DNA from 3 places in the Spirillospora sp. CA-142024 genome. Region 1 is predicted to be linked to each of the others. Evidence: riboswitches for the same ligand, from Rfam matches in the RefSeq annotation. Region 1 holds a riboswitch; each other region holds the start of a gene.
What was found. A riboswitch is a leader RNA that binds a small molecule or an ion and turns the genes downstream of it on or off. The one in region 1 is predicted to bind thiamine pyrophosphate.

Region 1 (7,173 bases):
CCACATGACCGAGGAGGGCCTGGCCGAGTTCTTCGAGGCGTACATCCGCCTGCTGCACGAGCACGCGCACCGCCGGGAGGACGCGCCGCCGGGGGCGCGTCCCGTCCACATCCGCCTGTTCACCCTGCCCGCCGACGACGAGTGAGGCCGCCCTCCCGGCCGGGGCTTACGATCTCTGGATGGGCGGTGTCTACGCGATCAGCGACCTGCACGTGGGGTTCCCGGAGAACCGCGCGTTCGTCGAGGGACTGCGGCCGGTGTCCGGCGGCGACTGGCTGATCGTGGCGGGCGATGTCGCCGAGCACTTCGCCGACGTAGAGTGGGCGCTCTGCACGCTGAGCGAGCGCTTCGCGACCGTGCTGTGGGTGCCAGGCAACCACGAGCTGTGGACCGTCAAGGACGACCCGGTGGCGCTGCGCGGCGAGGCCCGCTACCGCCGGCTCGTCGACATGTGCCGCGGCCTGGGCGTGCTGACCCCTGAGGACCCGTACCCGGTGTGGGACGGCGAGGCCGGTCCCGTGACGGTCGCGCCGCTGTTCATCCTGTACGACTACACCTTCCGGCCGGACGGGACGTCCACCAAGGAAGAGGCGCTTGCGGTCGCACACGAGGCGGGCGTCGTGTGCACCGACGAGGTCTACCTGCACCCCGACCCGTACCCCACTCGGGACGCCTGGTGCGACGCCCGGATCGCCTACACCGAGGAACGCCTGGCCGCCCTGGAACCGGGAACGCGGACCGTGCTCGTCAACCATTGGCCGCTCGTCCGCGAACCCACCCGCGTCCTGTGGTATCCCGAGTTCGCCCAGTGGTGCGGCACCGAGCGCACCGCGGACTGGCACGCGCGCTACGGCGCGGTGTCCGTCGTGTACGGGCACCTGCACATCCCGCGGACGATCTGGACCGGCGACGTCCCGCACATCGAGGTGTCGGTCGGCTACCCGCGCGAATGGCGCAAGCGGGGCGAGGAGCCGCGCGGCCCTCGCCGCGTCCTGCCCGGTCCCGAGACGGCCTGACCGGCGGCGAGGGCTAGCGGGCCTTGCCCGGCATCACGCCGGTGGCGGCGAGCGACAGCAGCCGGCCCGCGGCGACCGGTTCCCGCTCGGTGACCGCCGCGATCGCCCCGGCGAGCCGGAGCACGTCGGTGAACGAGACCCCCGCGGGCGCGTCCCCGGCGCGCTGAGCGCGGGCGAACAGCGCCTCGCCCGCCCCGTGCATCGCCCTCCAGGAGCGGGACGGTTCCGGCCGCTCGTCCTGGAGCGACACCATCGCCGAGGCCGCCATCCCGGGGAACGCCGTGACCTCGGAGATGAACGTCCGCAGCCACGTCATGAGGGCCTCGTCCGGCGCCGGGGTGACCATCAGATCGCGGGCCGCCGCGGCGAGGTCGTCGTAGACCCCGGCGAGCAGCGCCTCCAGGAGGTCCTGGCGGGTGGGGAAGTGGCGGTAGAGCGTGCCGATGCCGACCCCGGCGCCACGGGCGACGGCCTCCAGGGACGCGCCGGCCCCGTCCCGCTCGAACGTCTCCCGCGCGGCGGCGAGCAGCCGCGCACGGTTGCGGCGCACGTCGGCGCGCACCGCCCGGGCGCGGGCCTTCGGCGTGTCGTCGCTGGTCACCTGGGTCGTCGGTCCTTCCCGGCGGGTAGACGGCGCTGCGGCGATTCGAGGGGATCCGCGGCTTTGGAACGGTCCTTCGATCCTATCCGCGCCGCCCCGGTGACCGGTGGCCGGATGCACCCGGACGCCCGGCCCGCCGCGGACGGCGCCGCGGCGGGCCGGACGCCGTGCGGTCAGGAACCGGCGGGGGAGACCGGCAGGTAGACCCGCCCGCCTGCCGCCTTGAACTCCGCCGCCTTCTCCCGCATCCCGGCGGCGAGCGCCTCGTCCTCGGCCAGCCCGTGCTCGCCGGCGTACCGCCGGACGTCCCGCGTGATCTTCATCGAGCAGAAGTGCGGGCCGCACATCGAGCAGAAGTGCGCGGTCTTCGCGGGCGCCGCCGGGAGCGTCGCGTCGTGGAACGCGCGGGCGGTGTCCGGATCGAGGGAGAGGCTGAACTGGTCCTCCCACCGGAAGTCGAACCGCGCGTCCGACAGCGCGTCGTCCCACGCCTGCGCGCCCGGATGCCCCTTGGCCAGGTCGGCGGCGTGCGCGGCGATCTTGTAGGCGATCACGCCGGCCTTGACGTCGTCGCGGTCCGGCAGCCCGAGGTGCTCCTTCGGCGTGACGTAGCAGAGCATCGCGGTGCCGTGCCAGCCGATCATCGCGGCGCCGATCGCCGAGGTGATGTGGTCGTAGCCGGGCGCGATGTCGGTGGTCAGCGGGCCGAGCGTGTAGAACGGCGCCCCGTCGCACCACTCCTGCTGCAGGTCGACGTTCTCCTTGATCTTGTGCATCGGGACGTGCCCGGGCCCCTCGTTCATCACCTGGTCGCCGTACTCCGCCGCGATCCTCGTCAGCTCGCCCTGCGTGCGCAGCTCGGCGAACTGCGCCTCGTCGTTGGCGTCCGCGATCGAGCCGGGGCGCAGGCCGTCCCCGAGCGACCAGGTGACGTCGTACGCGGCGAAGATCTCGCACAGCTCCCGGAAGTGCGTGTAGAGGAAGTTCTCCTCGTGGTGCGCCAGGCACCAGGCCGCCATGATCGACCCGCCGCGCGACACGATCCCCGTCTTGCGCCGCGCCGTCAGCGGCACGTACGGGAGCAGGACCCCGGCGTGCACGGTCATGTAGTCCACGCCCTGCTCCGCCTGCTCGATCACCGTGTCGCGGAAGACCTCGTAGGTCAGCTCAGCGGGGTCGCCGCCGACCTTCTCGACGGCCTGGTACAGCGGGACGGTCCCGACCGGCACCGGGGAGTTCCGCAGGATCCACTCCCGGGTGGTGTGGATGTCCTTCCCCGTCGACAGGTCCATGATCGTGTCGGCCCCCCACCGGGTCGCCCACGTCATCTTCTCGACCTCGTCCTCGACCGAGGACGCGACCGCCGAGTTGCCGATGTTCGCGTTCACCTTCACCAGGAAGTTCCGCCCGATGACCATCGGCTCGATCTCGGGGTGGTTGACGTTGGCGGGCAGCACGGCGCGCCCGGCCGCCAGCTCGTCCCGGACGAACTCCGGCGGCACGCCCTCGCGCAGCGCCGCGAACTCCATCTCCGGCGTGATCTCCCCGCGGCGCGCGTAGGCGCGCTGGGTCACCGCGCCGCCGGCCGCCCGGCGCGGCCGCCGCGGCAGGAAGTCCTCCCGGACCACCTGCGGGGGGCCGCCGCCCCCGGGAAGGGCGGCGGGCGCCGACCGCCTCCCGTCGTCCTCGGGACGCGCCGCCCGCCCCTCGTACGGGACGGTGTCGCCGCGCTCGGCGATCCACGCCTCCCGCACCGGGGGCAGCCCCCTGCGGACGTCGGTGTCCTGCTCAGGATCGGTGTACGGCCCGGAGGTGTCGTACAGGACGACGGCGTCGCCGTTGGTCAGCGGCACCTCCCGCATCGGGACGCGGATGTCGGGGCGCGAGCCCTGGAGGTAGGTCTTGCGCGCAGCTGGAACCACAGGTTCGGTCATGACGACTCGATCTCTCCCTACGCCGGCATTACCCGGTCAGGTTCATGCGGTCAGCGGCCGTCCCAGCCGCTATCTCAGCCCGGTTCGCCGGGCCCCCGCGATCTGTCGCCCCCGACGCTAACCCGCCGCACCCCCGTTGCCGCAACCGCCGCCGATACGGTAAGCGCGCCCGCGTGGACCGTGCGCGGGATGCCTGAGCGCCGGCATCAGGACTGGCGGGCGGTGCGCACGGCCATGGGCAGGGCCAGGGTGAGCGCGCGAAGCGGTTCCGGAGCCGACGGCGACCGCTCCAGCCACATGCGGCTGTCGTCGGCGCCGCTCCTGGCCCGCAGCGTGGCCGACCGCCGTCCGTCCACGCCGGTGACGACGTGGCGGTCGCCGGCCTGCCGGGTGCTGCCGAGAAGCACGCCGCCGGTGGTGTGGAAGGACGGCTCATGGCGGCCGCGCACCACGCCGAGGAGGCGGCCCTCGGGGTCGAAGACGCGCAGGCGGTCGCGGCCCAGCGGCGAGGACCGGCGCTTGAGCACCAGCAGCGTGCGGGCGTGGGGATCGCGCAGCACGATCCTCCGGCGGCCTCTCCCGGAGGCGAGGGGGAAGAAGCCCGACCGCCCCCGCGGCGGCCTGCCGAGCGGGCCGTGGGCCACGGCGAGGAGGGCGCCGCCGCGTTCGTCGCGGTAGCGGCCGACGCCGTCGACCAGGACGCGGTCCGCCTTGAGCAGGGCGCCCGCCGGGGGCGGCGGTACCTCCCTGCCTTCGTCGTCCATGACGCGCCAGACGGCGCCCAGGATCTCCGCGGTCGCGTTCTCCGCCGCACGGACCCAGCCCAGGGGGAGCGACCGGTCGCGCAGCAGCGTCACGGCGCCGCCCTCGACCTCCGCGACGGCGTCGACGCCCGGCGCCGCCTCGGGGTCGAACCAGATCGTCCAGACGGGGTCGGTGACCGGCCACGTGATCCCGGCCGCCTCGACCGCGCCGGCCGGGATCTCCGCCAGCTGCTTGCGGCGGCGAAGGGTCACGCCCTTCTCCGAGATGGTCACGACGAGGCGGTCGCGGTAGATCGCCCATGCCCAGAGGGCGGCCGCCAGCGCGACGAGCGCGCAGCCGCCGCCGAAGAAGCCGATGACCTGGCGGGCCTTCTCCGGTTCCCAGGCTTCGGCGCTGGAACGCGTGGACAGGGAGACGAGCAGGCCGGCGGCGAGCGCGGAGAGGAAGATCCGGAACGGCCGTCGGTACGCTCTCCGGCCGAGCGTGATCCGGAGTTCCGGCGGGGGGACAGCGGGCGGGGGGACGGACAACTGTCGGCCCTTCGTGACGGGGTTTGCAGAACTATAGGGCGGGGCGGCCGGTCCCGAAGAAGAGCGCGATGAGACGGGGTGATGCGCGAAGATCGCGGGACTCGGGGACAATGGCCGGGTGGTGACGATGCCCAGGGTCGGTGTGACGGCGAAGGACGCCCTGCTCGCGACGCTGCTGGCGGGGGCCGCGGCGGTCGTCGCGGCGGTGTGGCCGGGCGTCCGGGAGCTGGACGCGCCGGGGGCGCTGCTGCTGGCGGCCGCGCACGTGCCGCTCGCGGTCATCAGGCGCCGGCCGACCCCGGGTCTGGTCTCGCTGGTGGTCCTCGTGCTCCCGTACCACCTGGCGCAGTACCAGCACCACGCGCTCGTGCCCGCCGAGGTGATCGCGCTGTTCGCCTACGCGGTGCTCGGGCACCGGGTCCGGATCGTCCTCGGCGTGGTCGCGTCCCTGCTCGCCGTGTGCGTGGTCGGCATGGCGATGCGGGCGGGCGGCGGCTCGCTGCGCGAGCAGATCGCGGTCATCGAGGCGGTGGTGTCCGTCGTGATCGCCGTCCAGGTGTGGCGGGTGCACCGGGCGCGGCTCGCGACGATCACCGAGCGGGCCGAGCGGGCCGAGCGGACACGGGACCAGGAGGCGCGGCGGCGGGTCGCCGAGGAGCGCCTGCGGATCGCCCGCGACCTGCACGACCTCCTCGCGCACAGCATCACGCTGATCGGCGTCCAGGCCGGCGCCGCGGCCCATCTGGTGCGCGGGGACCGCCCCCTCGACCGGGAGGAGCTCGCCGATGCCCTCGCGTCGATCGCGGGCACGTGCCGGGACGCCCGCACCGAGCTGCGCGGTACGCTCCAGGTTCTGCGCGGGACCGACGTCGGGACGCCGGGGACGCTGCCCGGCGCGGGCGGCATCGGGGAGCTGGCGCGGGCGGCCCGCGGCGGCGGGATCGACGTGGACCTCCAGGACGGCGACGTGGGGGCGCTGCCGCCCGAGATCGGCGTCGCGGCGTACCGGATCGTCCAGGAGGCGTTGACCAACGTTGTCAAACACGCCGCCGCCGAGCGCGTGACGGTGAGCCTGACCCGGGACGGCGAAGGACTCGTCGTGCGGGTCGCCGACGACGGGAAGGGCCCCTCCGGCGGGACGCCCGAGGGGTTCGGGATCCTCGGGATGATCGAGCGGGCGCGCAGCGTCGGCGGGTCACTCGACGCGGGCCCGGGCGAGGCCGGCGGGTTCGTCGTCACGGCCGTTCTCCCGCTCGCCGGCGCCGTCACCTCGCGGTGACGGAACGGAACAGGCCCCTCCGGCGTCTTCGCCGCGCTCGATCCATCCGCCGGGAACCTCCCAACCCCACCGGACGCTGCCGGGGGCTTTCAAACCCTTACCGGTAGGGTCAGGATCAAGGGGACCAGGGGAGGGGAACGCGTCGGTGAGCACACTGCAGGAGGCCCCGCAGGACCGGATCTTCACGGTGCCGAACATCCTGAGCCTGGCCCGGCTCGTCGGCGTCCCGCTGTTCCTGTGGCTCGTCCTGGTGGAGGCGGACTGGTGGGCGCTCGGCCTGCTGGTGTTCGCGGGCCTGTCGGACTGGCTGGACGGGAAGCTGGCGCGCGCGCTGAACCAGACCAGCAGGCTCGGCATGGTGCTCGACCCGGCCGCCGACCGGCTCTACATCCTGGCCACGCTGATCGGGCTCACCATCCGCGACATCATCCCGGTCTGGCTGGTGGCCGTGCTGGTCGCCCGCGAGGTGGCGATCCTGCCGATCGCCCCGATCGTGCGGCGGCTCGGGTACGGCGGCACGCTGCCCGTCCACTTCATCGGCAAGGCCGCGACGATGTGCCTGCTGTACGCGTTCCCGCTGCTGCTGCTCGGCGACCACGACGGCGGCGCGGCGACCGCGGCCAAGATCATCGGATGGGCCTTCGCCATCTGGGGGACGGGCCTGTACTGGTGGGCGGCCGTCCTGTACTGGGCGCAGACGCGGCAGCTGGTGCTGGCCGGCCGCGGCTCGTCCCCGGCCCTCGGGCCGGGCTCCGCGCATGATCCCGGCGGCACGGGCGGCCCGCGCGATCCGGGCGCGGAACCGCCGGCCGGCGACCAGAAGGGAGCTGAGACCCCCCGATGAAGGCCGTCGTGATGGCGGGAGGCGAGGGGACGCGGCTGCGTCCGATGACCGCCAACCAGCCCAAGCCGCTGCTTCCGCTCGTCAACCGGCCGATCATGGAGCACGTGCTGCGGCTGCTGAAGAAGCACGGGTTCTCCGAGACCGTCGTCACCGTCCAGTTCCTGGCGGCGCTGATCCGCAACTACTTCGGCGACGGCGAGGAAC
Region 2 (7,173 bases), 1.3 Mb from region 1:
GTACACGACGTTCGCCTACAGCGGTCTCGTGGCGACCTCCAAGGCCGTGCAGGTGACGGTCACCAACACCGGCCAGAGGACCGGCATCGCCGTCCCGCAGCTCTACATCGGCATGCCGTCGCCCGGCGTGGAGGTGCCGCAACCGCCTAAACAGCTCAAGGGCTATGCCAAGGTCACGCTCGGGCCGGGCCAGAGCGCGAAGGTGACGTTCCCGTTGACTCCGCGCTCGTTCTCCTACTGGAACCAGGCGGCGAAGGCGTGGAAGGTCGCCGACGGCTGCTACAAGGTCATGGTGGGCGCATCGTCCCGGCAGATCTCCCGGTCGGCGGCACTCGGGGCATGCCGCCGACGGTGAAAGATCGTGGTTCCCCTGCCTTACTCGCCGGTTACGCGGTACAAATGAGGAAATCTTCGTCCGTCCCCGCCGAGTCGGAGTCCCCCTGTGCCGCACGACACCTCCCGCGGGAGGACGAACCCCCGTCCCGCGCGTACCGCCGCCCGCCCCGGGCGGCCCGGCCAGGCCCATGCGGGCCGGCCCGGTAAGCCGCGCCACGGCCAGGCACATGCCGGTCAGGCCCGTTCCGGCGCCGACCGGCCGGGCGGCCCGGACGGCCGCGGCGGCCAGGAACGCCAGGGCGCCGCGAAGCGCCCGGGCGGTCCGGAAAGGCAGGGCGGCATGTCCCGCCACGGCCACGGCCGCGACCGGCGGCACGAGACGCCGCTCGGCCCCGACGACCCGCGCGGCCTCGGCGGCTACACACTGCTCGGCCGGCTCGGCGAGGGCGGCCAGGGCGTGGTGTACCTCGGCCGGGACGGCGACGGCGGGCTCGTCACCGTCAAGCTGCTCCGCGGCGGCGTGGCGGCCGGGCAGCGGGCGCGCAGCCGCTTCGTCAAGGAGGCGGACGCGGCGCTGCGGGTGTCCGGGCGGCACACCGCGCGCGTCCTGGACGCGGACATGACCGGCGACCGCCCCTACATCGTCAGCGAGTTCGTCGAGGGGCCCTCGCTCCAGCACGTCGTCGAGGACCGCGGCCCGCTGCCCGCGCCGCGGCTGCGCAAGGTCGCGGCGCGCACGGCGGCGGCGCTGGCCGCGATCCACCGCGCCGGGATCGTGCACCGCGACTTCAAGCCCGGCAACGTGCTGCTCGGCCCGGACGGCGCCAAGGTCATCGACTTCGGCATCGCCCGCACCGCCGACGCCCTGGGGCTGGACACGCCGCTGACCACCGGCCCGGTCGGCACCCCCGCCTACATGGCGCCCGAGCAGATCGAGGAGGAGCCGGTCGGGCCGGCCGCCGACGTGTTCGCCTGGGGCGCCACGATGGTGTTCGCCGCGACCGGGCACCCGCCGTTCGGCAGCGGGCCGAGCGCGGCGGTCATGCGGCGGGTGACGTCCCGCAGGCCGGACCTCGGCGACATGGAGGGCCCGCTGCGCGACCTCGCGGCCCGCTGCCTGGACAAGAACCCCGCCGCCCGGCCGACCGCGGCGCAGCTCGTCCGGGCGCTGCGCGCGGGACAGGGTCCGGCGCCGAAGCCGCGCCCGACCCGGATCCCCCGCTACCGGTGGCGGATGATGGTCGCGCTCGGCGCCGTCGTCGTCGCCGGGTTCGCGCTCGGCATGCTGTTCTGACCGTCGGTCACCAGTGCGGCGGACGGTCCTCCAGCAGCCGGGAATCGTCGTCGCCGGCGCCGCGCCACTCGCCCCACCCGGTGTCGGTGTCGTCGGACGTCTGGTCCGGCAGGATCTCCAGGTCGTCGTCGAGGTCGACCGAGCGGTCGTCGTCGGGTCCTGCGTTCATGATCCCCATTGTCGGTGATCGATCCGGGACCCGCACCGTGATCCAGGTCAAACCATGACAAGGTTCAGGAGGCCGGTGTCCGGGAGGCCAGCCGGCGCGCGAACTCGGCCGCGGCGGCACCCGGATCGTCCGCCTCGGTGATCGCCCGGACCACCACGACGCGGTTCGCCCCCGCGGCCAGGACCTCGTCCAGGTTGCCGAGGTCGATGCCGCCGATCGCGAACCACGGCCGCGCGACCCGCTGCGCCGCGACGTACTCCAGCAGCTTCGGCCCCGGAGCGGGCCGCCCCGGCTTGGTCGGCGTCGGCCAGACCGGGCCGGCGCAGAAGTAGTCGCTGCCCGGCTCGGCCGCCGCCGCCGACGCCTGCTCGCCGGAGTGCGTCGACCGGCCGATCAGCATGTCGCCGCCGATGATCTCGCGGGCGGCGGGCACCGGCAGATCGTCCTGGCCGAGGTGCAGCACGTCCGCGCGGACGGCGTGCGCCACGTCGGCGCGGTCGTTCACCGCCAGCAGCGCCCCGTGCCGCTCGCAGGCCGCCCGGAAGATCTCCAGGTAGGCCATCTCCTGCCGCGCCTCCAGGCCCTTCTGGCGGAGCTGGACGAGGTCGACGCCAGCTCCGAGGACCGCGTCCAGGAAGTCGGGGAGGTCCCCCTGCCGCTCACGCGCGTCCGTGCAGAGGTAGAGGCGGGCTCGGCTGAGCCGGGCGCGCAGGGCGACCGCGCGCTCGCCGGGGAGGTGCCTGGACACGGCGGAGGAACGTCCTTTCCCAAGAGCGGTCACGAGGTCACGCGGCGGTCCGGTGCCGTCCCGCGTGACCCCGCGATCGTGTCACATGCGTCGCATGCCCTGGAAAGCGCGGGGCGCCCTAGAAAGCCAGTGCCTGGGCGCGGCGGCGGACCTCGGTCCCCCGGTTCTCGGTGAGCGCGTCCACGGGCGTTCCCGGCAGCGTGTCGTCGGCCGTGAACAGCCAGCGGATCGTCTCGACGTCGTCGAATCCGGCGTCCGACAGGAGCGTCAGCGTGCCGGGCAGCCCCTTGATGACCTGGCCGTCCTTGATGAAGGCCGCGGGCACCATGGGTTCGCCCTCCCGGCGCACCGCGAGGATCCGGTGCTCGTGGATGAGCTGCTTGATCCGGTGGGGCTTGATCCCGAGCCGCTCGGCGGTCTCCCTGAGGGTGAGCCATTCGCCGGCGAGGGCGTCGGTGCGGGGGTCCAGTGCGCTGTCAACGGTTGCGTGCATCTGCGTCACGCCCCCTTGCTACCACGCCATCGGAACCCTCAAACCCCCTGGACAACCGTTACCCCACCCGCGATCGCTATCCGCGAACAGCCTGCCGGACGGGCACGTCCGGGTCGGCGATCGCCTCCGGATCCACCGGCGTCCCGGCGGCGATCACCCGCCTCGCCTGTACCAGGTCGCGGGGCCGGTCGACGGTGAGGATCGCGTCCAGGCGGTCGCCGGTGAGCCACGCCACGGCCCACCTGCGGCCTGACGGGTCGCCCCGGTGGACGAGCCGCTCGGACGCGGCGTGACTGCCCGCGTACTGGACCATGCGGCCGAACTGCTCGGACCAGAAGTAGGGGGCGGCGTCGTACTCGGCGTCCCGGCCGAGGAGGGCCGCGGCGGCGACCTCGGGGGCGTTGAGGGCGGTGTCCCAGTGCTCGACGAGGAGCCGCCGCCCGTAGCGCCGCGACCACCAGGCGGCGCAGTCCCCGACCGCCACGACGTCCGGGCGGAGCGAACCGGGATCCTCCTCGCCCATGTAGGCGCGGAAGGAGCCGTCGGTGACCACGCCGCGCTCCAGCAGCAGGCCGGAGCCCTCCAGCCAGGACAGGACGGGCCGGACGCCGACGCCGACGACCACCTCGTCCGCGTCGATCGTCGCCCCGCCGGCGAGGACGAGGCCGCCGTCGCGCACCTCCGCCACCTTGACGCCGGTCCGCAACTCGACCCCGGCCTCGGCGTACCAGGGCGCGGTGAGCGCGCCCACCTCGGACCCGATCGCGTTGGCGAGCGGGGTGTCGGCCGCCTCCACGACGGTGACGCGGCAGCCCTTCCCGGCCGCGGTCGTGGCGACCTCTGCGCCGATCCAGCCCGCCCCGACGATCACGATCCGGGCGCCCTCCACGAGCCGGGCCCGCAGGTCGCGGGACTCGTCGATGGTGCGCAGGACGTGCTGGCGCCCGTCCCCCGGCAGCGTGATCGGGGCCGCGCCGGTCGCGATCACCAGGCCGTCGAACGGAAGGTCGCCCGCCGTGGACGCGACCGTGCCGCCGCGCCCGGGCCCGTCCAGCCGCAGGCCGGTGGCGCGCTCGCCGAGCAGCAGCTCGCAGCGCAGCGCGTCCCAGTCGGCGTCGACGGTCGTGTCGTCGGACTCGCCCGCGAGGACGGCCTTCGACAGCGGCGGACGGTCGTAGGGCCGGTGCCGCTCCGCCGACACGAGGGTCAGCGCGCCCTCGTACCCCTTGCTCCGCAGGGCCTCGGCGGCGCGCACGCCGGCCAGCCCGCCGCCAACGACGATGACCCTCTCCATGAAGGCAACCCTAACCGGCGGCGATTCTCTGATGGACACCTGTCCAGGCAGTGGCGCGCTTCGCCAAGGTCGTAAGGTGGGAACCGGGTAAAAACGGCACAGAGCGCGGGAGTCCGGTGCGACCGGGCTGAGAGGGCGGCTGAACGGGCCGCCGACCGCCACGACCTGATCCGGATCATGCCGGCGAAGGGAGCGCGCATGCAGATCGTGATCATCGGCGCCGGGGTCATCGGCCTGGCCACCGCCTGGCGGGCCGCGGCGGGCGGCGCCGCCGTCACCCTCGTCGATCCGGCGCCCGCGTCCGGCGCCTCGTCCGTGGCGGCGGGCATGCTCACCCCGGTCGGCGAGCTGACGTACGGCGAGGAGCCGCTGCTGCGGCTCGGCCTCGCCTCCCGCGACCGGTACGGCGCGTTCGTCGCCGAACTGGAGGAGCTGACCGGCCTGGAGACCGGTTACCGCACCGACGGGATCATCGAGGTCGCGTCCGACTCCGACGACCTCCGGTACCTGGACGACCTGCGCCGCTTCCAGGAGAGCCTCGGCATTCCCGTCGAGGCCCTGACCGGCCGGGAGTGCCGGCGGCTGGAGCCGATGCTCGCGCCCGGCGTCCGCGGCGGCCTGCTCGCCCCCGAGGACGGCTCGGTCGACCCGCGCCGGCTCACCCCGGCGCTGCTGGCGGCGTGCGAGCGGCTGGGCGTCCGGCTCGTCCGGCGGCGCGCCGCGCGCGTCGTCGCCGAGAGCGGCGCGGCGGCCGGGGTGGGGCTGGACGACGGGACGGTGATCCACGCGGACCGGGTGCTGCTGGCCGCCGGACCGTGGTCGGGCGACCTGGAGGGCCTGCCGCCGGGGACCGTGCCCCCCGTCCGCCCGGTGAAGGGGCAGGTGCTCCGGCTCCGCACCCGGACGCCGTTCATCCGGCGGTCGACCCGCGGGCTCGTGAAGGGATCGTCGGTCTACCTGGTGCCGCGCGCCGACGGCGAGGTCGTCGTCGGCGCCACGCAGGAGGAGCTGGGCTTCGACACGCGCGTCACCGCCGGCGGCCTCTGGGAACTGCTGCGGGACGCCCGGGAGCTGCTGCCCGGCATCACCGAACTGGAGTTCGCCGAGGTCACGGCCGGGCTGCGTCCGGGCTCCCCGGACAACGCGCCCGTGATGGGCCCCACCGCGATGCCCGGCCTGTACGTCGGCACCGGGCACTTCCGCAACGGCATCCTGCTCACCCCGGTGAGCGCGGACATCCTGTCCGCGATGCTGCTGGACGGGCCCGTACCCGAGGTCGCCGGGCCGTTCACCCCCGGCCGCTTCTCCGCCGGGGTGACCGCATGAAGGTGATCGTCAACGGTGAGCCGCGCGAGCTGCCCGAGGGCGTGAGCGTCGCCGAGGCCGTCGCGTCCGTCACCGGCGCGGGGACCGGCGTGGCCGCCGCGCTCAACGACGAGGTCGTCCGGCGCTCGGCCTGGGACACGACGACCCTGCGCGACGCCGACCGGCTCGAAGTCTTGACCGCCGTACAGGGAGGGTGACGTGGAGGACAAGCTGGTCATCGCCGGAGAGGAGCTGGGCTCGCGGCTGATCATGGGGACCGGGGGCGCGCCCAGCATGACGGTGCTGCGGGAGGCGCTCACCGCGTCCGGGACCGAGCTGACCACGGTCGCGATGCGGCGGGTGGACCCGTCCGCGCGCGGGTCGGTGCTGGACGTGCTGGCCGAGTGCGGCATCCGGGTGCTGCCGAACACGGCGGGCTGCTTCACCGCGGGCGAGGCCGTCCTCACGGCCAAGCTCGCCCGCGAGGCGCTCGGCACGGCCTGGGTCAAGCTGGAGGTGATCGCGGACGAGCGCACGCTGCTGCCCGACCCGATCGAGCTCGTGGAGGCCGCCGAGCAGCTCGTCGACGACGGTTTCACCGTCCTGCCGTACACCAACGACGACCCCGTCCTCGCGCACCGCCTGGAGCAGCTCGGCTGCGCGGCCGTGATGCCGCTCGGCTCCCCGATCGGGTCGGGCCTCGGCATCCGCAACCCGCACAACATCGAGCTGATCGTCGAGCGCGCGAACGTCCCGGTGATCCTGGACGCGGGGCTCGGCACCGCGTCCGACGCCGCCCTGGCCATGGAGCTCGGCTGCGACGCCGTGCTCCTCGCGACCGCCGTGACCCGCGCGCAGTCCCCCGCCCGGATGGCCGCCGCGATGCGGCACGCGGTCGAGGGCGGGCGGCTCGCCAGGCTGGCCGGGCGGATCCCGAAGCGCCGGTACGCGCAGGCGTCCTCCCCCTTCGAGGGCCTCGCCACCTCGTAGCATCACTAAAGGTTCGGTTGTAGAAGTTTTCGCTGGACCTGAAATGTCCGCGCCTCCAGACTTGGGGCCGTCCACCGGACGCCGTGCCGCAACCCGGCAGATCGTTTCGGTGTTCATGGAAACGACCCATACCTAAGGTGCGTGACATGCAGCAGGACAGCGGCGCGCGCGTCGGCAAACTCGCGGTGGCGGCCGCCACGGTGACGGTGGTTCTCTGGGCGTCGGCCTTCGTCGCGATCCGCAGCGCGGGCGCCGAGTACAGCCCCGGAGCCCTCGCCCTCGGCCGCCTCCTCTCCGGAACGGTCGTGCTGGGCGCGCTCTGGCTCGTCCGGCGGGAGGGCCTCCCGCCCAAGGCGGCCTGGCCCGGCATCGTCACGGCGGGCCTGCTGTGGTTCGGCGCCTACATGGTCGCGCTGAACTGGGGCGAGCAACTGGTGGACGCGGGCACCGCCGCCCTCGTCGTCAACATCGGGCCGATCCTCATCGCGCTCCTCGGCGGCTGGCTGCTGAAGGAGGGCCTGCCGCCCCGGCTGATGACCGGCAT
Region 3 (7,173 bases), 4.4 Mb from region 1:
GCGCGAGGATCAGGTGCAGCCGCTTGCCGTGCAGGGGCCGGAACGCCGTGACGGGCTTGCCGTCCGGTCCGTTGATGGTGAACCGGAAGTCCGTCTTCTTGCCGGGGGCGACGGTCGTCCGTTCCGGGGTCAGCGTGTAGCCGTCCTCGGACACCTGCAGGCCGCCCGGTGCGTGCGACGCCGAGCCGTCATGGCCGCCGCCGTGCCCGCCGCCGTGGCCCTCGCCGGTCTCGTGGGACGCCATCTCCGCGGTGCCGCCGACGGGGCCGACGACCTTGCCGATCCCCGCGGCGCCGCCGAAGACGACCGCCAGGCCCACCGCGTAGGCCCCCAGCTTGGTCGCGCTGTTCATGCCGATCCACTCCACTCGATGTTCGAGGGACGCACCCCGCCCGCCGGCGGGGCGCGCGCCGCTCAGGTCGTCAGCTGGTATCCGGCCTCTTCGACGGCGTCCCTGACCCGGGCGTCGTCGAGCGGGGCCTCGCTGGTGACGGTGACCTCGCCGGTCTGGAGGTCGACGTCGACGCCGGTCACGCCGGCGATCTGCTCGACCTCCTCGGTCACCGAGCTCACGCAGTGGCCGCAGGTCATTCCGGTGACGGTGTAGGTGGCGGTGCTCATCGGCGTCTCCTTCGCTTTTTACCCCTGGGGGGTATCTGGTGAGGCTCATGCTGCCATAACCGGATGCCTCTGACAACCCCTGGGGGGTATCTGCCGATTCCGAGATCCCGGTCACAGCGCCCAAGGTTTTCCACAGGCTTCCACAGGGCTGTGGACGACGTTCCGGCAGCGCGGCTCTTCGCCGATACTGAAGCCATGCCTGAGCTACCTGAGGTGGAGGCGCTGGCGGGGTTCCTGCGGGAGCGCGTGGTCGGCCATGTCGTCGCCCGCGTCGATGTTCTCGCCATCTCCGCGCTGAAGACGTACGACCCGCCGGTGACCGCGCTCGGCGGGCTGACCGTCACCGGCGCGGCCCGGCACGGCAAGTTCCTCGACCTGGACGTCGACGGGCTGCACCTGGTGATCCACCTCGCCCGCGCCGGCTGGCTGCGCTGGCGGGACGAGATTCCGACCCGGCCCGTCCGGCCCGGGGGCAAGAACCCGCTCGCCCTGCGCGTCCACCTGGACGACGGCTCGGGCTTCGACCTCACCGAGGCCGGAACCAAGAAGGGCCTCGCCGTCTACGTCGTCCGCGACCCGGACGACGTTCCCGGCGTGGCGTCGCTCGGTCCCGACCCGCTGGACGACGCGTTCACCGTCGAGGCGCTGGCGGGGATCGTCGACGGGAAGCGCAGCCGGATCAAGGGCCTGCTGCGCGACCAGCAGGTGATCGCGGGCATCGGCAACGCCTACTCGGACGAGGTGCTGCACGTGGCGAAGATGTCCCCGTTCAAGCTCGCCGCGTCGCTCACCGAGGACGATGTCGCCGTCCTCCACGAGGCGATCGTCGGCACGCTCCGGGACGCGGTCGAGCGTTCACGCGGCCTCGAAGCCCAGGACCTCAAGGGCGAGAAGAAGACGGGGCTGCGGGTGCACGGGAAAGCGGGCCAGAAATGCCCGGTGTGCGGCGACACGATCCGCGAGGTGTCGTTCGCCGACTCGGCGCTCCAGTACTGCCCCACCTGCCAGACCGGCGGCAAGCCGCTCGCCGACCGCCGCATGTCCCGGCTGCTCAAGTAATTCGCGCCGGAACCGGGGCAGAGGCGGCGTATCGTGTCGCGAGGAAATCGGGATGATCGCCTCGCTTGGAGCCGCCATGGGCTACCCCCCTTACCCCCCACGGCCCGGCCCGCACGCACCCGGCTACGGGCCGCCGGGCCAGGGCTACGGGCCGCCCGCGCCGGGCGGCGTCCCCGCACTGCCCTACGCCCCGGCCGGGCCGCCGCCGGGCTATGCCCCGCAGGGGTATCCACCGCAGCACGGCGGTCATGCCCCGCCGGTCGTCCCGCAGCCGGGCCATCCCGCACCGCCGCAGCCGCAGCCCCCGCAGCAGCCCGCGGATCTGTACGGCTCGCCGATCCTCGTCTACGACCAGCCCGCGCAGTTCTTCTCGACCGAGGCGAACTACACGATCTGGAGTCCGCAGGGGCAGCCCGCCGCGTACGTCCGCGAGGAAGGCGTGAGCGGCGCCAAGAAGGCGCTGCGCGTGATGAACCAGGGCAGCCAGACGAAGGCCGAACGCAAACTGTCGATCTTCCGCCCGGACGGCATGCCGTACTTCCACTTCTACAAGCCGTACGGGTTCATGGGGACGCCCACCATGCAGGTGCTCGCTCCCCAGGGCGGCCTGATCGGGTACCTGCGCAAGCGGGCGATGCGCGGCTGGGAGATCCTCACACCGCAGGAACAGCAGATCGGCTACTACGAGCTGCTGAGCGGCCGGGTCACCGACTGGCAGCAGCAGGAGCTCGCCCGGATCCAGCGCGGTTTCGAAGGGATGGGCGAGTTCCTGTCGCAGGTGTTCACCGGTGCCGACCGGTACGTGCTGCGCATGCACGTCCAGTTGCAGGAGCCGATGCGCACGCTCGTGCTGGCCTGCCCGCTGGCCTTCGACACCGCCGTCTCCCAGAACCGCAGCATCGGCGGCTGGCTCTGACGCGAACAGGCCCCGGCCGGGCGGCCGGGGCCTGTTCGTCCCTGCACCGAGCCGGAACGGGGATGGCTCGTTCAGGGGTTCAGCGGACCTTGGGGACGTTGCCGAACAGCGGGCCGATCTCGCTCCAGCGGTGCAGCTGGCAGCCGTCGGCCCGGGTGAACTTCGTGTCGATCCGCTTGCCCTGCCAGGTGCCCGTGACCGTGGCGACCTCAGGACCGCCGTAGATCTTGGTGCACATCTGGTCCTTGGGGACGGGTTTGAAGGGTTCCTTGACCTTGGTCAGGGCCGCGCACGCGTCGGAGGCCTTGGGATGTGTGCCGCCCGGCGGTGCGCAGGTGAGCTTCCAGGTCTTGGCGGGTGCCTCCTTCGAAGCCTTGACCTGAACGGTGAGTGAGTCCGCCGGCGTGCCGGACGGCTGCACGGACGTCGTGCCCGAGGGCTTGTCGGCGGGGTTTCCGTTGGCCTGTTCGTCGCCGCAGGCGGCCAGAGACAGGAGCATGGCCAGCCCGGGCGCCGCGAAAAGGAGCGTCCGATACCGCATGCGTGATTCGACGCAGGGGGGCTTCGCGCGGTTCCATGGGGGTGTGATGAATTTCGGGGAAGACGTGCCCGCCGTGGTCGCCGCCGACGTTCCGCAGGACGGCTACCTGCTGGACGTCCGGGAGCAGGACGAGTGGGACGCGGGCCACGCGCCCGCGGCCGTCCACATCCCCATGGGCCAGCTCGGCGACCGCGCCGGGGAGGTCCCGCGTGACCAGGAGGTTTACGTGATCTGCCGGTCCGGGGCCCGGTCCGCGCAGGTGACCGTGGCGCTGAACCAGGCGGGCTGGCTGGCGCGGAACGTCGACGGCGGCATGAAGGGCTGGGCGGAGGCGGGGCGTCCGATGGAGGGCGCCGGCGACGGCCCGCCGTACGTCGCGTGATCTGCAACCTATGAGGCGATCGCCCCTTTTAGGGCGTGTCGGGCGGTTGTACGATCGGGCCTGACCGATACCCGCGGGAGCTCGGGCCACAGCCGGGCTGAGAGGGCGGCCTTCAAGGCGTCGCCGACCGCATGAACCTGTCCGGGTAATGCCGGCGTAGGGAGTGTGTCCCGTGACGTCCGACGTCGAGAAGCGCCCTCAGGACGAGCGGCCCCGCAACGAGGTCCCCTTCACCCTCGACGAACCCGCCCCCAAGGTCCTCGGTTTCTGGGACCAGAGCGCCTTCTGGGCCAACCTCGGGGTGAGCCTCCTGGCCTTCTCCGGCGCCTACACCGTCCTCGCGCCGGACGCCGACGGCAGGCCGACCATCTCGATCATGGCCGGAATCGTCGCGATGGCCGTCGGAACGGCCCTCGGCGGGCTGATGCTCGGCCTCGCCGCCGTGCCCGGTGCCCGCACCGGCCAGCCCGCGATGGTGCTGCTGCGCGGACTGTTCGGCGCGCGGCTGTCGTACGCGCCCACGATCCTGAACATCGCGCAGCTCGTCGGCTGGGGGACGTTCGAGCTGATCGTCATCGCGGACGCGGCCCGCGAGCTGTGGGACGGCGTCCCGCGCTGGGGCTACGTGATCGCCGCCGGGGCGGTCACGACCGTGCTGACGATCTGGCCGCTCGGCTCGGTGCGCGTGCTGCGCCGCTACGTGACGGTAGCGGTGGCGATCGCGCTCGTGTACTTCTACGTGGAGCTCGTCCGGCAGCCGCTGCCCGACCTCACGCAGGGCTCGTGGGACGGCTTCTGGGTCGGGGCGGACGCCGCCCTCGCCGTGTCGATCTCCTGGGTACCGGTCGCCGCCGACTACACCCGGCACGCGCGGACCGAGCGCGGGGCGTTCGGTGCCGCGGCCGCCGGCTACTCCGTCACGCAGATCGTCGCCTATGTCCTCGGCCTGCTGGCGCTGGCGCTGGTCGCGGGCGACTCGACCAAGATCTTCGACCCGTTCCTCGGCCCCGCGCTCGGCGTGGTGTTCTTCGCCGTGTTAGTGCTGCGGGAGGCGGACCAGTCGTTCGCCGACACCTACTCCACCGCCGTGTCGATCCAGAACCTCTTCCCGCGCGCCGACCGCCGGGTGCTGAGCGTCGTGCTCGGCGCCGGAATCACCGTCCTCGCGCTGGTCCTGGACATCGGCGACTACGCGGGCTTCCTGTCGCTGATCGGGTCGGTGTTCGTGCCGATGCTCGGCGTCCTCGCCGCCGACTTCTTCCTCGGCCGCCGGACGCGGGACGGCTGGGACGTCTCGCGCATGGCCCCGTCCCGCTGGGGGATGATCGCGGCCTGGGCGATCGGGTTCGTCGTCTACCAGCTCGTCAACCCCGGCACGGTCGGCCGCTGGGCGAGCCTCTGGCACGACGTCCAGGACGCGCTGCACTTCACGCCGCAGACCTGGATGAGCGCCTCGCTGCTGTCGTTCCTGGTCGCCGGGGTGGCCGCCGCCCTCATCGGCAGGCTTACCAAACGGTAAGGTTTGGGTTCGCAGAAGGGTCGCCGAGCAAGTTTCGGCGCAAGTTGCCCGGCCGTGGGCCGGAGTCCGGTGGCACGATGACAGACGTGTACGAACACGTCCACGATCCGATCGCGCGGGCCGTCATCGAGAGCGCCGCCGACGCGATCGTGGCCGTCGACCAGAAGCACCGGGTGACCGTGTGGAACCCGGCGGCCGAGCGCATGTTCGGCTGGCCGGCCCGGGAGATGATCGGACGCGTCCCCCCGATCGTCCCGGACGAGCTGAAGGCCGAGCAGAACGCCGTCCACGAACGGCTCCTCACCCGCCGCGCCGGCGAGGGCGAGGGCGGGCAGATCTCGATCGCGACCCGCCGCTTCCACCGCGACGGCCGGCTCATCGACGTGCGCATCGACACGAGCCTGCTGAAGGACCCGGACGGCACGCTGCTCGGCTGGGTCGGGGTGTACCACCCGGTCGACGACGACGAGATCGTCCAGCACCACATGACCGAGCGGGCCCGGCTCGTCCGGCGGCTGAACGACATCGTCGCCGACCTGGGCGCCGAGCTCGACCTCGCCGTCGTGCTCGACCGGATCACCGCCGCGCTGATCGAGCTGACCGGCGCCGACGCGGGCGGGTTCGTGCGGATCGAGGGCGAGCGGCTGCGGCTGGTCAGCATGTCCGGGCTGCCGGAGCGGATGCGCGGCACGTCCGCCGAGCTGCGGCCGAGCCTCGTCGGGGAGCTGCTGCGGTCGGGCAAGACCGTCAAGCTCACCACCGGCGAGCGGCGCCTCGGCGACCTGATCTGGTCTGAACTGTCCGGTCTGCACACGATCGCGCTCGGCCTGTCGTACCTGCAGAACCGGCCGTACGGCGCGCTGTACGCCCTGTTCTCCGGGCGCAAGGTCGGGCATACCGAGCTGGAGCTGCTGGAACTGCTCGCCGGGCACGCCGGGGTCGCGGTCGGCAACGCGGTCGCGTACGCGGAGGTCGTCCGGCAGCGCGCGCACGAGCGCGCCGTGATCGACTCCAGCGCCGACGGCATCGCGGTGCTCGACCACGACCTCGTCGTCCGGCACTGGAACCACTCCGCGCACACTCTCACCGGCATCCCACCGGAGGACGCGATCGGCCGTCCGCTGCCGTTCGACATGCCGGCGCTCGGCGAGGAGCTGACGTTCCGGCTGGCGTCGGGCACCTGGCTGAACGTGCTGGCCGCCGAGATCGAGGAGACCGGCGAGCTCGTCGTCGACTTCCGCGACGTGTCGGAGGCCAAGGCGCTGGAGGAGGCGAAGGACCTGTTCCTCGCCACGACCAGCCACGAGCTGCGCACCCCGATCACGGTCGTGCAGGGGTTCGCGTCCACGCTGGTCAACCGGTGGGACGAGATGGCCGACACCGACCGCCGCGCCGCCGTCGCCACCATCGCCGAGCGCGCCCAGTCGCTCGGGCGCCTCGTCGAGCACCTGCTGCTCGGCTCCCGCGCGGGCGCGGACGAGCTGGCCGTGACGATCGAGTCGTTCGACCTGACCCGGGTGCTGGAGGGCGTCGTCGCCGGATTCCGGTCACTGTCGCCGCTGCACCGCGTCGAGCTGGACATCGAGCCGGGCCTGCCGTCCTGCCGGGGGGACGCGATGGCGACCGACATCGTCCTCGGGCAGCTGCTGGAGAACGCGTTCAAGTACTCGCCGGACGGCGGGACGGTCGGCGTCCGGGCACGCCGGGAGGCGTCCGGCATCGTCGTCACCGTCTCCGACGAGGGGATCGGCATCCCGCTCGGCGACCATGAACGGATCTTCGAGCGGTTCGTGCAGGGGGACGCCGGGGACCGCCGGCGGTTCGGCGGCATCGGGCTCGGCCTGTACATCGTCAAACGGCTGACCGAGGCGCAGGGCGGCACCATCTCCGCGCATCCCGCGCAGCGTGCGATATCTCACATTGAACCCCCCCAAAGCCCACCTAAAGGGACGCCCAGTGTTGATCTGGGTGATATGGAACGAACCACTCGACCGCTTTCGGTTACGGAGCGTCACGGACCCGCAGGTGGCGCCGGTCCGGGCGAAGGCACGTGCATGCGCCTCGTGTTGCGGGCCTCGCCCTGATCCGGACGGTTACTTACCGTGAGGACACTCCGTCCCGGGCGGCCCGGTGAG

Region 2: it holds a riboswitch for thiamine pyrophosphate, as region 1 does, so the genes downstream of both, thiO (glycine oxidase ThiO) here and thiC (phosphomethylpyrimidine synthase ThiC) in region 1, are expected to answer to the same signal.
Region 3: it holds a riboswitch for thiamine pyrophosphate, as region 1 does, so the genes downstream of both, ACQPZP_RS00740 (purine-cytosine permease family protein) here and thiC (phosphomethylpyrimidine synthase ThiC) in region 1, are expected to answer to the same signal.

What each region holds. Positions count from the first base shown of each region.
Region 1 covers NZ_CP192077.1:4,513,977-4,521,149, forward strand. Annotated here, with positions in the region: gene ACQPZP_RS21695 (helix-turn-helix domain-containing protein) at 1-145, shown strand, start outside; gene ACQPZP_RS21700 (metallophosphoesterase family protein) at 180-1,016, shown strand; gene ACQPZP_RS21705 (TetR/AcrR family transcriptional regulator) at 1,030-1,617, opposite strand; gene thiC (phosphomethylpyrimidine synthase ThiC) at 1,791-3,551, opposite strand; TPP riboswitch at 3,547-3,660, opposite strand; gene ACQPZP_RS21715 (hypothetical protein) at 3,758-4,846, opposite strand; gene ACQPZP_RS21720 (sensor histidine kinase) at 4,974-6,125, shown strand; gene ACQPZP_RS21725 (CDP-alcohol phosphatidyltransferase family protein) at 6,271-6,969, shown strand; gene ACQPZP_RS21730 (sugar phosphate nucleotidyltransferase) at 6,966-7,173, shown strand, end outside.
Region 2 covers NZ_CP192077.1:3,222,575-3,229,747, reverse strand. Annotated here, with positions in the region: gene ACQPZP_RS15690 (beta-glucosidase family protein) at 1-355, shown strand, start outside; gene ACQPZP_RS15685 (serine/threonine-protein kinase) at 443-1,630, shown strand; gene ACQPZP_RS15680 (hypothetical protein) at 1,638-1,799, opposite strand; gene thiE (thiamine phosphate synthase) at 1,864-2,547, opposite strand; gene ACQPZP_RS15670 (Rv2175c family DNA-binding protein) at 2,666-3,040, opposite strand; gene ACQPZP_RS15665 (NAD(P)/FAD-dependent oxidoreductase) at 3,117-4,334, opposite strand; TPP riboswitch at 4,430-4,543, shown strand; gene thiO (glycine oxidase ThiO) at 4,533-5,660, shown strand; gene thiS (sulfur carrier protein ThiS) at 5,657-5,857, shown strand; gene ACQPZP_RS15650 (thiazole synthase) at 5,859-6,629, shown strand; gene ACQPZP_RS15645 (DMT family transporter) at 6,776-7,173, shown strand, end outside.
Region 3 covers NZ_CP192077.1:141,329-148,501, forward strand. Annotated here, with positions in the region: gene ACQPZP_RS00710 (hypothetical protein) at 1-352, opposite strand, end outside; gene ACQPZP_RS00715 (heavy-metal-associated domain-containing protein) at 415-621, opposite strand; gene ACQPZP_RS00720 (Fpg/Nei family DNA glycosylase) at 817-1,680, shown strand; gene ACQPZP_RS00725 (hypothetical protein) at 1,733-2,596, shown strand; gene ACQPZP_RS00730 (SSI family serine proteinase inhibitor) at 2,676-3,137, opposite strand; gene ACQPZP_RS00735 (rhodanese-like domain-containing protein) at 3,184-3,519, shown strand; TPP riboswitch at 3,583-3,699, shown strand; gene ACQPZP_RS00740 (purine-cytosine permease family protein) at 3,692-5,038, shown strand; gene ACQPZP_RS00745 (PAS domain-containing protein) at 5,116-7,122, shown strand.